Regions from separate parts of the Psychrilyobacter atlanticus DSM 19335 genome, predicted to be linked through region 1. Evidence: riboswitches for the same ligand, from Rfam matches in the RefSeq annotation. Region 1 holds a riboswitch; the other holds the start of a gene.
What was found. A riboswitch is a leader RNA that binds a small molecule or an ion and turns the genes downstream of it on or off. The one in region 1 is predicted to bind FMN.
Positions count from the first base shown of each region.

Region 2: another riboswitch for FMN. It lies ahead of ribH (6,7-dimethyl-8-ribityllumazine synthase); the one in region 1 lies ahead of K337_RS0115330 (DMT family transporter).

Region 1 covers NZ_KE384548.1:741,917-748,156, reverse strand. The annotation lists gene K337_RS0115345 (leucyl aminopeptidase) at 1-1,075, shown strand, start outside; gene K337_RS0115340 (cobyrinic acid a,c-diamide synthase CobB) at 1,294-2,610, shown strand; gene K337_RS0115335 (M48 family metallopeptidase) at 2,643-3,428, shown strand; FMN riboswitch at 3,475-3,587, shown strand; gene K337_RS0115330 (DMT family transporter) at 3,665-4,573, shown strand; gene K337_RS20020 (hypothetical protein) at 5,116-5,268, shown strand; gene K337_RS0115320 (hypothetical protein) at 5,312-5,518, shown strand; gene K337_RS19415 (GNAT family N-acetyltransferase) at 5,678-6,208, opposite strand.
Region 2 covers NZ_KE384548.1:272,255-278,494, reverse strand. The annotation lists gene K337_RS0113105 (bifunctional 3,4-dihydroxy-2-butanone-4-phosphate synthase/GTP cyclohydrolase II) at 1-888, opposite strand, end outside; gene K337_RS0113100 (riboflavin synthase) at 1,008-1,664, opposite strand; gene ribD (bifunctional diaminohydroxyphosphoribosylaminopyrimidine deaminase/5-amino-6-(5-phosphoribosylamino)uracil reductase RibD) at 1,676-2,767, opposite strand; gene ribH (6,7-dimethyl-8-ribityllumazine synthase) at 2,835-3,299, opposite strand; FMN riboswitch at 3,576-3,688, opposite strand; gene K337_RS19925 (hypothetical protein) at 3,956-4,126, shown strand; gene mnmA (tRNA 2-thiouridine(34) synthase MnmA) at 4,203-5,300, opposite strand; gene K337_RS0113075 (LysE family translocator) at 5,341-5,952, opposite strand; gene K337_RS0113070 (hypothetical protein) at 6,025-6,240, opposite strand, start outside.

The DNA.
Region 1 (6,240 bases):
CTATGCTAAATATGATTTCGATAAATATAAAACAGATAAAAAAGAGAAGAAAGAATCTAACTTTGATATCTTTGTAGAGGAAGATACAGATGCTATCTGTGAAGGGGTAGCTTTAGCAGAAGCAGTAATGTTAACTAGAGACTTAGTAAATGAACCTGCAAATGTTATTTTCCCTGAGAGCTTAGCTCATGAAGTTAAAACCCTAGGAAAAAAATATGAGTTTGAAGTGGAAATATTTGATGAAGAAAAGATAACAGAATTAAAGATGGAAGCATTTTTATCGGTAGCTAGAGCTGCTGAAAAAAGACCTAAATTTATAGTTATGAGACATTTAGGAGATCCTTCAAATCCTACAGAGATTCATGGACTGGTAGGAAAAGGATTAACATATGATACAGGTGGATTATCATTGAAACCTAGTGCAGGGATGGCTAATATGAAAACAGATATGGGTGGAGCTGCTACTGTTATAGGAGCTATGTGTGCTCTTTCTAGAATGAAAGTAAAGAAAAACATAGTAACTGTAGTTGCTGCGTGTGAGAACTCAATTGGAGGGAATGCTTATAGACCGGGAGATATCATTGGATCTATGGGTGGAAAGACTATAGAGGTGGATAACACAGATGCTGAAGGAAGATTAACTCTTATCGATGCAGTACACTATATCATCAACCATGAAAATGTAAAGGAAGTAATAGATGTAGCTACACTTACAGGAGCTGTATTGGTGGCTCTAGGGATGTCTACGACAGGTGTACTAGCTAACAATGATGAGATGTATAAAGACTTAGAGAGAGCTTCTGAGACAGCAGGTGAAAGGGTATGGAGATTACCTAACTTCCCTGAGTATAAAGAACTTTATAAATCTAAGATAGCAGACCTAAAAAATACAGGTGGAAGATTTGCCGGAAGTATTACAGCAGGAATGTTTATAGAGGAATTTGTAGGAGAGACTCCTTGGATGCATCTTGATATTGCAGGAACATCGTGTGCAGATGCACCATATGGTTATTATACTCATGGTGGTACTGGACAAATAGTAAGAACTCTTTATAACTACTATTTAAAGAAGTAGATTAATAAGTGTGTTAAAATAAGAAAATTAAAATGAAGGGCTGATTGTCCTTCATTTTTTATTGTATAAGAAGTGATACCTACAAGAACTAAATTATGCTTACATAAATGGAACGTCATTTGCTTTTTATTATTATCTTTGCAAAAATTTCCAAGGAATTGTATAATTTTAGTATTAAAATTTAGAAAGTGAGATATCTTTTTAGAATAGGGGGAAAAATGAAAAAAATACTTATTGCAGGAACATCCAGTGGAGCCGGGAAAACAACAATCAGTACAGCTATAATGGGTGCTTTAGAAGGAGTCTCTCCATTTAAGGCAGGGCCTGATTATATCGATCCAAAATTTCATGAATTTATAACTAAAAACCCATCTAATAACTTGGACCTTTTTATGATGGGTGAAGATGCAGTAAAATATATATTTTCTAAAAATACTAAAAATATCAGTGTAATAGAGGGAGTTATGGGCCTTTATGATGGTTTGAACCATGAGCTGGATAACTATAGCAGTGCCCACCTATCCCGTGTCTTGGATATCCCTGTAATATTAGTAGTCAGCGGGAAGGGGACTTCTACTAGTATTGCAGCTACGGTACTTGGATTTAAACATCTGGATCCCAGAGTAAAGATAAGGGGAGTTATATTAAATAATGTCGGAAGTGAGGCATTGTATAACCTTTTAAAGGAAGGGATAGAGAGATATACTGAAATAGCATGTGTAGGATACTTTCCAAAGGATGAAAGGGTATCTATAGGGGAACGTCATCTTGGGTTGCAGCAGGCCAGCGAGATAGAGGACTTGAATGAAAAGATAGAGATATTAAAGGATATGGCAAGAAAATATATAGATTTAGACAAGATATTAGAGATTGCAGAAGACGGGAATGAGGCCCAGGAGTTTAAAAATCCAGCAGAATACCTAAAAGATAGATTCAAAGGGAAAAGGGTAGGAGTAGCAAAGGACAGAGCATTTTCATTTTATTACTCTGAAAACTTAAAACTTATGGAATATACAGGTATGGAGATAGTAGAATTTTCTCCTACAAATGATTCACATCTGCCCCCTGATTTAGATTATATATATTTAGGTGGAGGATATCCAGAGATATTCAGTAAAAAACTATATGAGAATATCTCTATGATGGATGATATAAGCAAAGCTTCCAAGAAGATACCTATCTATGCTGAGTGTGGGGGGTTCATGTACCTTACAAAGGGAATAAAGCAGTTAGATGGTGACTTTGATCCTATGTGTGGATTGCTAGATATAAAGGTAGAGATGAAATCTAGACTCAATATCAAAAGATTTGGATATGTAGATTATGAGAGTAAAGATGGAGTAACCGGGAGATGCCATGAATTTCACTATTCAGACCTCTATGATATAGATGAAAAAGATTTATATTTTGAGCTGAAGAAAAAGAACGGTAGGATGTGGTCGTGCGGCTATAAAAAGGATAAGATCATTGCAGGATACCCACACATCCATTTCTATGGGAATTTAGAAATATTTGTAAAATTATTTGATAGATAATCAGAAGAAAAAGAGAACTAGGGAGGAAGAAAATGAAGAAATTAATGTTATTATTTAGTTTAATGTTTATAATATCTTGTAGTAATGTTCCTGTTACAGAAAGGAATCAATTGATGCTGGTAGATGAAAGTGAGATCATTGTATCCAGTGAAAAACAATATCAGGATTTTTTAAAGGAAAATAGACCTTTAAACAATAAAAATTCTGAATTGGTAAAAAAAGTTGGAAAAAATATATCTGCAGCTGTGGAGTTATACTTTAAAGGGAAAGGACAGGAAGAACTTCTTGAGGGATATGAATGGAAATTTAATCTGGTTGAGGGGAAAGAGGTAAATGCTTGGTGTATGCCTGGAGGAAAAGTTGCTTTTTATACTGGAATCCTGCCTATAACAGAAGATGAACTTGGAATAGCAGTGGTTATGGGGCATGAGGTAGCACATGCAGTGGCTAGACATGGTTCTGAAAGGTTGAGTCATCAAATGGCTGTACAAACAGGCGCTAACCTTTTAAATTTAGGTTTATCCAATGTGGAGATACCTGTTTCAAGTGATTTAGCACTTCAGGCGTATGGAGTAGGAACCAACTTGGGAATCTTGAGTTATTCCAGAAAACATGAATTAGAAGCAGATAGGTTGGGACTTATATTCATGGCTATGGCAGGATATGATCCCAAGGAAGCAATAGAATTTTGGAAAAGAATGTCAGAACTTAGTAAAAATGAGGGAAATGAATTTATGAGCACTCACCCATCCCATGAACACAGGATAGCAGATATTGAGAGATATCTTCCGGAGGCTATGACCTATTACAATAAATAATGTTGACAGAGTAAATTGATATGGTTTATAATCAATTATAAATTATATAAAACTTCGGGGCAGGGTTTGATTCCCTACCGGCGGTGATAGTCCGCGAGCTTAGGCTGAATCAGTGAAATTCTGATACCGACAGTATAGTCTGGATGATAGAAGTTATTAAAAAAATCGGAATAAATATCCTAAATTTTAATGCCCTAAGTTTACTTGGGGTATTTTTTATTAGGAGGAAGAAAGAAATGGACGAAAGAAAAAGCAAAATAGGTGGATTGGCAATAGTTATAGCAGCAAGTTTATGGGGATTAGATGGGATAGTACTGACACCTCGTCTATATAACCTGGATACAAAATTTGTGGTGTTTATGCTTCACCTGCTGCCATTTATAGGAATGAACTTTATATTTTATAAGGAATATAAAGCATTAAAAAAGTTTACTAAGTATGACTATATATTTATGACATTAGTTGCACTCTTTGGAGGAGTCATAGGGACATTATCCATTGTAAAAGCACTGTTTTTATTAAATTTTCAGCATCTGACAATAGTAACACTTCTACAAAAATTACAGCCGGTATTTGCCATTGTTTTAGCTAGGTTTATCCTCAAAGAGAAAATTGCTAAAAAATTTGTGGTATGGGCTATGTTAGCTTTAACAGCAGGATATTTTTTAACTTTTGAATTTAGTAATCCGTTCTCTATTGAACATCAAAATATGTTAGAAGCATCTATGTATGCTATAGTTGCAGCTTTTGCCTTTGGTAGTTCTACCGTTTTTGGGAAAAGAATGGTTTCAACAATTACGCATAAACAGACATTATTCTTCAGGTATGGGCTTACAACACTGATTCTTGCAGTTGTAAATGTTTTAAGTAATAATTTTGGTCAGTTTTCTAAAATAACTACCCTTAACTGGCAAATATTTATAATTATTGGATTGACAAGTGGAAGTGGAGCAGCATTTATATATTATTATGGATTGAGACATGTAAAAGCAAATGTAGCTACAATTTGTGAACTTTCATTCCCTATCTCAAGTATCTTATTTGACTACCTATTCAATGGAAGTATCTTATCTCCATTTCAATGGGTGAGTATGAGTATTATGATTTTTTCTATAATTAAGATAACTAAATTAAAAACAAACTAAATATATAAACCACCTATTCAATAAGTTTGAATAGGTGGTTTTTTTCTAAATAAAAAATCAACGTGATATTATATCCAAAAGGAAAATAAATTAATATTCCTCTATTTTTCTCACCCCTTGGTGTGCGAGAGTGTCTCTAGTTAATTAGGTGGATATGAAGAATGAGAATGATTAGTAGTTAGTTGTTTAATTTTAGGGAGTATGTTACTTGTAAAGGAAGTGGATAGAAACATATGCCAGAGTTTGTCTCCTCATAAATAAATAAATAAATAAATAAAAGATCCTAATTTTTTAGGAACTTTTATTTATTTATTTATTCTTTAATATTCATTAATGGTATCGGCATTATTTTTAACTGCGCTTATTTGAGGTAGTAAATAGGAAAAGAATAATTTAATTCTATAGCATATAATGTATGAAAAAACAATCACTAAAGGTAAGGAGAAAAAAATTAGAGCTTATTATAATTGAAAATATATATGAGAAATTTATAATTAATTAGAATCAAAAGTAAGTCACTTTTATAAAGAAAAGAGGTTGATATGGGAATAGAATTAGATTTAATTTTTCGTTTAAGATATGAATTGATAAAGAACAAAAAATTAAAATTAAAAAATGACAAGAAAGAAATTGACTGTCTTCATGATCTTTTGGATGAATTAGAAAAAAGAATGAAAAATTTATTAGAAAAGTAATTAATATAAACTTATATATAAATAAATTTACAGGATAAATATGATGGGAGTTTGGTTTGCAAGCACATTCTTAGCCTCAAAAGCTTCCGGATATGTGCAGTTTTTTGTGGATAAATTGGGCCCATTACAGGTATTTTTAGGATTCACTGTAGCGTTGGTTGTAGTAGGTCTGATCTTATTTTCTATAAATAAACCAATTGAAAAAATGGAAAAAGGAGAAAATTTGGAAAAAAATATACAAGTTTATTAAATAAAAACACCTAGTATCATATTTGAGACTAGGTGTTTTTATTTTTTAGAGTCCAAAAAGAGTTAACATATGGTGATCTTTTTGATTTTCTAGTTATCAATTTAGCATTTCATCCTTTTAAAATAAAGAATAGAGTTTTTTCTTTGCTTTTTAATTTTATTACTTAATGATATTAGTATTTTGATATTTTGTTTTAAATTCTTTTTTTAATATAGAAAATATCATTTGATCAAGATATCCTCTTTCTGATTTATATGATTCTCTGAGAGTTCCTTCAAATGTCATGCCTAATTTTTTATATAATTCTATCGCTACTACATTATCTGTATAAACATCTAACCAAAATCTATTTATATTTTTTTTATTAAAGGCATAATTCATTAAACCAAATATAGACTCTCTTCCATATCCTTTTCCTTTTTCAGAAATTACTATTCTTCTTAATTCAAAAACATTTGATTTTTTATTAATATTTACAAGTGAAAAACCAACTATTTTTTTACTTTTGCATTCTTTAAATGTAAGCAAAAAATCTGAAGAGCTATTTATTTCTTTTATATGTTCTTCATAAGTTCCTTGCCATACAAACTTTTTATTTTCTTCTTTATTTTCAAGAAGTATTATTTTTTCAATTTCTCCTATTTTTGCAGATGAAATTTTTAGATTTTCTGTTTTAATTTTTAAAGACATAGTTGAATCTCCTTATTAAATTTTATTAGGGA
Region 2 (6,240 bases), 470 kb from region 1:
TCCTCTTCCTTCCTGACGAAGATATAGGATAACTCCCTCTTCTTTTCCATCTATAGTTTTCATAGCCTTATGTAGTTGGGAACCACAGTCACATCTACGAGATCCCAATACATCTCCTGTAAAACATTCAGAATGTATCCTTACCAATACCTCTTCTTTACCCTTTACATCTCCTTTTACTAAGGCAATATGTTCCTTATCATCCAAACAATTTTCATAGGCATGAAGGTTAAATTCACCCCATTGTGTAGGCATCTTTGCTACTGCAACTTCATTTACTAAAACATCATTTTCTTTCCTGTATTTTATAAGATCTTCTATACTTACAAGTTTTAAATTATGCTTTTTAGCAAATGTTTTTAAATCATCTAATCTTGCCATGGTACCGTCATCTTTTAAAATTTCACAGATTACACCCATTGGTTTTAACCCTGCTAAACGTGCAAAATCTACAGATGCTTCAGTATGACCATTTCTGATCAAAACTCCTCCATCTTTTGCTACAAGGGGAAATAGATGTCCTGGCCTATTAAAGTCATCAGCACCTTTATTTCTATCAGATAGATCTTTTATAGTCTGCACCCTGTCTCTGATAGATATTCCTGTAGTAGTATCTTTTGAATCCACAGATACTGTAAAGGCTGTTCCATGGGGATCGGTATTGTTCCCGACCATTTGATCTAACTTTAATTCCTTAGCTCTTGCTCTATCCATTGGGACACAAGTAAGTCCTCTGGCATGAGTAGCCATAAAATTAATCGCATCATAGGATACCATATCGGCAGCCATTACTATATCTCCTTCATTTTCTCTGTCTTCATCATCTACTACTATTATCATCTTTCCTTGTTTTATATCTTCAATTGCATCTTTTATATTATCTAACATAGTTATTCTCCCCTTTTTCAATTTTTTTAATACAACTTTTTTATTGATTTCAAAATTTAGTTTTCATAACAAGTCGAAATTATTGCTGGTGAAAACTGATATTTAGTAATTACTAAGCTTTAATAAAAGCCATTTTCAGCTAAAAAACCTTCTGTGATATTACTTTTCTTTTCAACATCTGCTTTTTCTTTAAAGTTCATCATTCTCTCTACATATTTTCCGATTAAATCGGTCTCTACATTTAGATGATCTCCTACACTTTTACTTCCCAAAGTTATCATCTCCTGGGTGTGAGGAATTAGTGATACACTTAAGAAATCATCTCCAAAATCTACTACAGTCAGACTGGCACCATCCAGGGTAATTCTCCCCTTTTCAACAACATATTTCATAAGTCGTGACTCAATCTTTACTACATAGATTTTTGCTATTCCATCGGAATAGATATTAGATATCATTCCTTCACCGTCTACATCACCTGTTACCAGATGCCCTCCTAAAGGAGTGGCCAAAGTTATAGATTTTTCTAAGTTTACCCGATCTCCAACCTTCAATCTTTTCAGGTTGGTTCTTTTCACACTTTCATGCATTATGTCAGCCTCGAAATAATCGCTGCCTATCTTAGTAGCAGTCAGACAGGTTCCATTAGTAGCAATACTGTCTCCTAATTTCGCCCCTTCAAGTACTTTTTTACACCTCAGTGTTATTTTAAGTGAAAGATCTCCTGTTTCCAGACCGATTACTTCCCCCATCTCCTCTACTAATCCTGTAAACATAATTTTACTCCTTATAAACTAAATTCTATTGCTACATTATCTCCATAGATTCTAAACTTTGCCTCTTTTAATTCTATACTTTCTTTCATATTTCCTATCTTAAATCCACTTACAAATGGGATGGCATTATTGTCTCCTGTGATTTTTGGAGCAATAAATATCTCTCCTCCATCTAAAGCTTTTTCTTTAAAAGCCATAGATATCATAGAATTCCCACCTTCTAAAAGTATAGAATCTATCCCTATTTTTCCTATTTTTTCCAATATCTCTGTCATTAAAAATCTATTTCCATCTAAAAATATAAATTTCACATTATATTTCTTTTCAAATTTTAGATGCTTTTCACTATCGATATTTTCTTTAGAGGTAACTATTATAGATTTATTATCCCTGTTATTTTGAATAAAATTATAGTCCTCTGGAGTTTTTAAACCGGGATCTATGACGATTCTATGGGGATTATTCCCACCGTCTATCCTTGCATTGAGCCTTGGGTTATCTCCTAATAGTGTATTTATCCCTACCATTATCCCCATATATTTATGTCGTAACCTCTGTACTCTTTCCCTCGATATCTCATTAGAGATCCATTTAGAATCTCCACTTTCAGTAGCTATTTTTCCATCTAGGGTAATAGCGCACTTTAAAAATAAATAAGGAATTTTTTTCTCTATATATTTAAAGAAAACAACATTTTGTTTTAAGGCTGTATTTTTTAAAACATTAATTTTTACCTCTATTCCTGCTTCTTCTAAAAGTTTAACACCTTTCCCAGCTACCAATGGATTGGGATCTAAAGTTGCGATTACACATCGTTTAATTCCCATTTTAACTATCTTTTCAGCACAAGGAGGGGTCTTCCCATAATGGGAACATGGTTCCAAAGTTACATATATTGTAGCGCCTTCAGCTCTTTTCCCTGCTTCTTCTAATGCAAAAACTTCTGCATGGGGACCACCGTATTTTTTGTGGTAGCCTCTTCCGATTATTTCCCCATCTTTTACAACTACTGATCCTACCATAGGATTTGGATTTACATCTCCCTCTCCTAAGGCTGCCAGTTCCAGGGCTAACTCCATATATTTTTCATCTAAATTCACCATAATTAACTCCCTTCCTCAGTGCTCTTTATGTTTATAGTTCTTCTTCTCTGACTATATTTTTAAGGTTTTATCCTATTGTTTGGATTAAGTTTACCATCTCGATAGCCGATACTCCTGCATCAAAACCTTTATTTCCTGCTTTAGTTCCAGCTCTTTCTATAGCCTGCTCAATTGTATTCGTTGTTAAAACTCCAAAGATTACAGGGATTCCTGAATCCATTGATACAGTTGCTATTCCTTTAGATACTTCTGCACATACATAATCAAAATGAGGTGTTGATCCTTTTATTACTGCTCCTAGAGCTATTACTGCGTCATATTTTTTAGTTTCTACCATTTTTTTAGCTATCAATGGCATTTCAAACACTCCTGGAACCCATGCCGCATCTATATTTTCAACATTTACACCATGTCTAACTAGAGCATCCTTAGCTCCTCCTAATAATTTAGAAGTGATAAATTCATTGAATCTCCCGCATACTATTCCTACTCTGATATTCTCTCCGTTAAAATTTCCTTCAAATGTTTTCATGATTTTTTTCCCCCATATATTTTATTTTTTTTATAAAAAAGCAACGTGACGTTGCATCCAGATTAGCCAAATTTATATTTTAATAATTTTTTACCACATCAGAATTTTTCTCTAAAGATTCTTAGATAATAAAAAAAGCCTCAAGTTTTACTTGAGGCTTTAGACTTCTAATAATTTTTTTAATTTATACTTTCCTAAAAAAAGACTTCCATATGGTTCTATTTCAGAATACCCCATAAAGGAAAAACATTTTAAACTATAAATTAAAATTTTATTAAATAACTTCTATCATCCAGACTATACTGTCGGTACTAGAATTTCACTAGTTCAGCTTACGCTCGCGGACTATAACCGCCGGTAGGGAATCACACCCTGCCCCGAAGTTTCTATTCAATTTTATAATTGATTATATCCTTAATTTTCTCTCTTTGTCAAACATTTTTTATAAATAATTCAAAAAAAAGACATAAATAACTTTTTTTAAACTTTTTTATATTTTTTACGTCTAATAAAGTAACTACAAACATTAAAAAAAATTAATTTATAAGATGTAAATTTATAAAACTTTTAATGAAGTTTTAATTTTTTTCTATCCATATAGGTGGTATACTCTATTAAGGAGTTATTATCACAATTATTTTGAGGAGGTGTATAAGTTGAAAGTGTTTCTTATATTAAAAAAGGGTGAAAAAATAATGCAAAAATTTAACAACAAAACATTACTTCTAGCATCTATAATATCTTGGAATCAAAGTTTTGGTGATTATGATCCTATGAAAATTATCATGGCCCTAGACAGTAGCGGCCAAATATTATTTAGTTCTTAATTTTTTTAATTTTAAAAGCCCAAGTCTAAAGACTTGGGCTTTATTATTTCAAATAATTTTTATCTTTTTGATTCTTTTATTTAACTATGAATCCACTGGCCATGACTTCACCATCGTAATTATAAAGTACCACACCTTGTCCTGGAGTTATGGCTCTAACCTTCTCCTCAGTGAAGTCTATCTTTATCTTGTCATTTTCTAAAACCTTTACACTACAAGGATGAAATTTATCTCTAGATCTAGTCTTTGCTTTTAATTTCATACTTTTTAAATCTTCTATCATTTCGCATCCCAAAAGATTTATTTTGTTAGCTATCAAATATGAACTAAATAACTCTTCATTATTTCCAACTATCAAACGATTTTTTTTGCTATCTATTTGAATAACATAAAGTGGTGTCGGGTAACTGATTCCTAACCCTTTTCTCTGTCCAATAGTATAAAAACTAACTCCTCTATGCTTACCGATTATCTTTCCATCTGTTGTTACAATCTCCCCTTCAGATGTAGCTTTCCCATCTGTCAGTTCATTTAAGAATTCGCCTAATTTACCATCCTCTACAAAACAGATCTCTTGACTGTCTTTCTTTGCATATACTCTGATATTTAATAGTTCGGCTAATTCTCTTACCTGAGGTTTCTCAAGATCTCCTATTGGGAACATTAATTTTTTTATATTTTCTTTTCTCATTTGAGACAGAAAATATACCTGGTCTTTATTTGGATCGTCACCTATTTTCAACAGACCATTTTCTATCTTAGCATAATGCCCGGTAGCTATAAAGTCAGCTCCATGAGATAATGCTGATTGTACTAATCTTCCAAACTTAATATGTCTATTGCACACCATGCATGGATTAGGAGTTCTTCCTTCCATATAGTCGTTTACAAAACTGTCTACCACTATGTCTTTGAATTCGTCTCCTAAGTTAATCATATGATGTTCTATTCCTAGATCATCACATACTTTTTTTGCATCACTTAAGTCTATATTTGTACTGCATGCTGATCCACTGGTCCAGACCTCCATTGTGATTCCAAAAACTTTGTATCCTTGTTTTTTTAACAGGTAAGCCACTGTTGAAGAATCTACTCCTCCACTCATTGCTACTGCTATTGTTACATTTTCATTCTTTGGATCATACTTTAAGTATGAATCTAAATTTTTTACCATTTCACTACTCCTTTTTAAGATTATAGGAAAAAGCTATATCTTAGTTTTTTATAAATGATGACAGAGTGATTGCCACTCCACCTAACATAATTATTACACTGGCATAATGCCTCAATGTTTCTAAAGTTTTAAATGTTATTTTTTTTCTATAATGAGATAATGCCCCTGTTATTCCAAACCACTGGGTTCCTCCACCGATTAGTATTCCCAAAGCAATTTTTAAACTAATGTGTTTTACATCTGTAGATACACCTAAAATTGCAAAAAGACCTATAAAGGTAAAGATCGAAAGTGGGTTAGCAAATGCCACTAGAATAGTTGTTACATAAGATCTTATATAACCAAAGTGATCTTCTTCTACAATATTTTTTATCTCTTTTCTGTTTCTAAAAATTTTATATCCTAATCCTAATATTAATATTCCAGATACTACCTTTATTTCTATTTGATAGTCACGTAATAAACCTTCTACATATCTAAATCCAAACAATGCAATAAGCCCGTAAAAAACATCTACTGTTATCATTCCTAAAGAGGATATAAAACCCTTATACCTTCCTTCAGATAGTGTCTTTTCCATGCAATATATAGCTAGTGGACCAAAAGGTAATGAAAGTATCATTCCACATATAATTCCATCTAATAAATGCACATAAATCTCCTCTTCTGCTATTTTATATGAACAATTTATTATATTATATCATATTCCCTCTATTTTTTCCTTCTAATATTCATACTCCATTATTGTTTCTTTATCTGTTCCTATATCAGATATTTTCATCATAGTCTTCCTTTTGGATTCGTCATATTTATATTCATATATCCAGTGAATTAAAGTTTCCCCCAAGCCATCTGTTTTTTTAAACAAAATCGGATCTCCATATTCATTATACTTATACTCTTGAACACTTTTTATATTCTGTCCTTTATCTTTGACAAC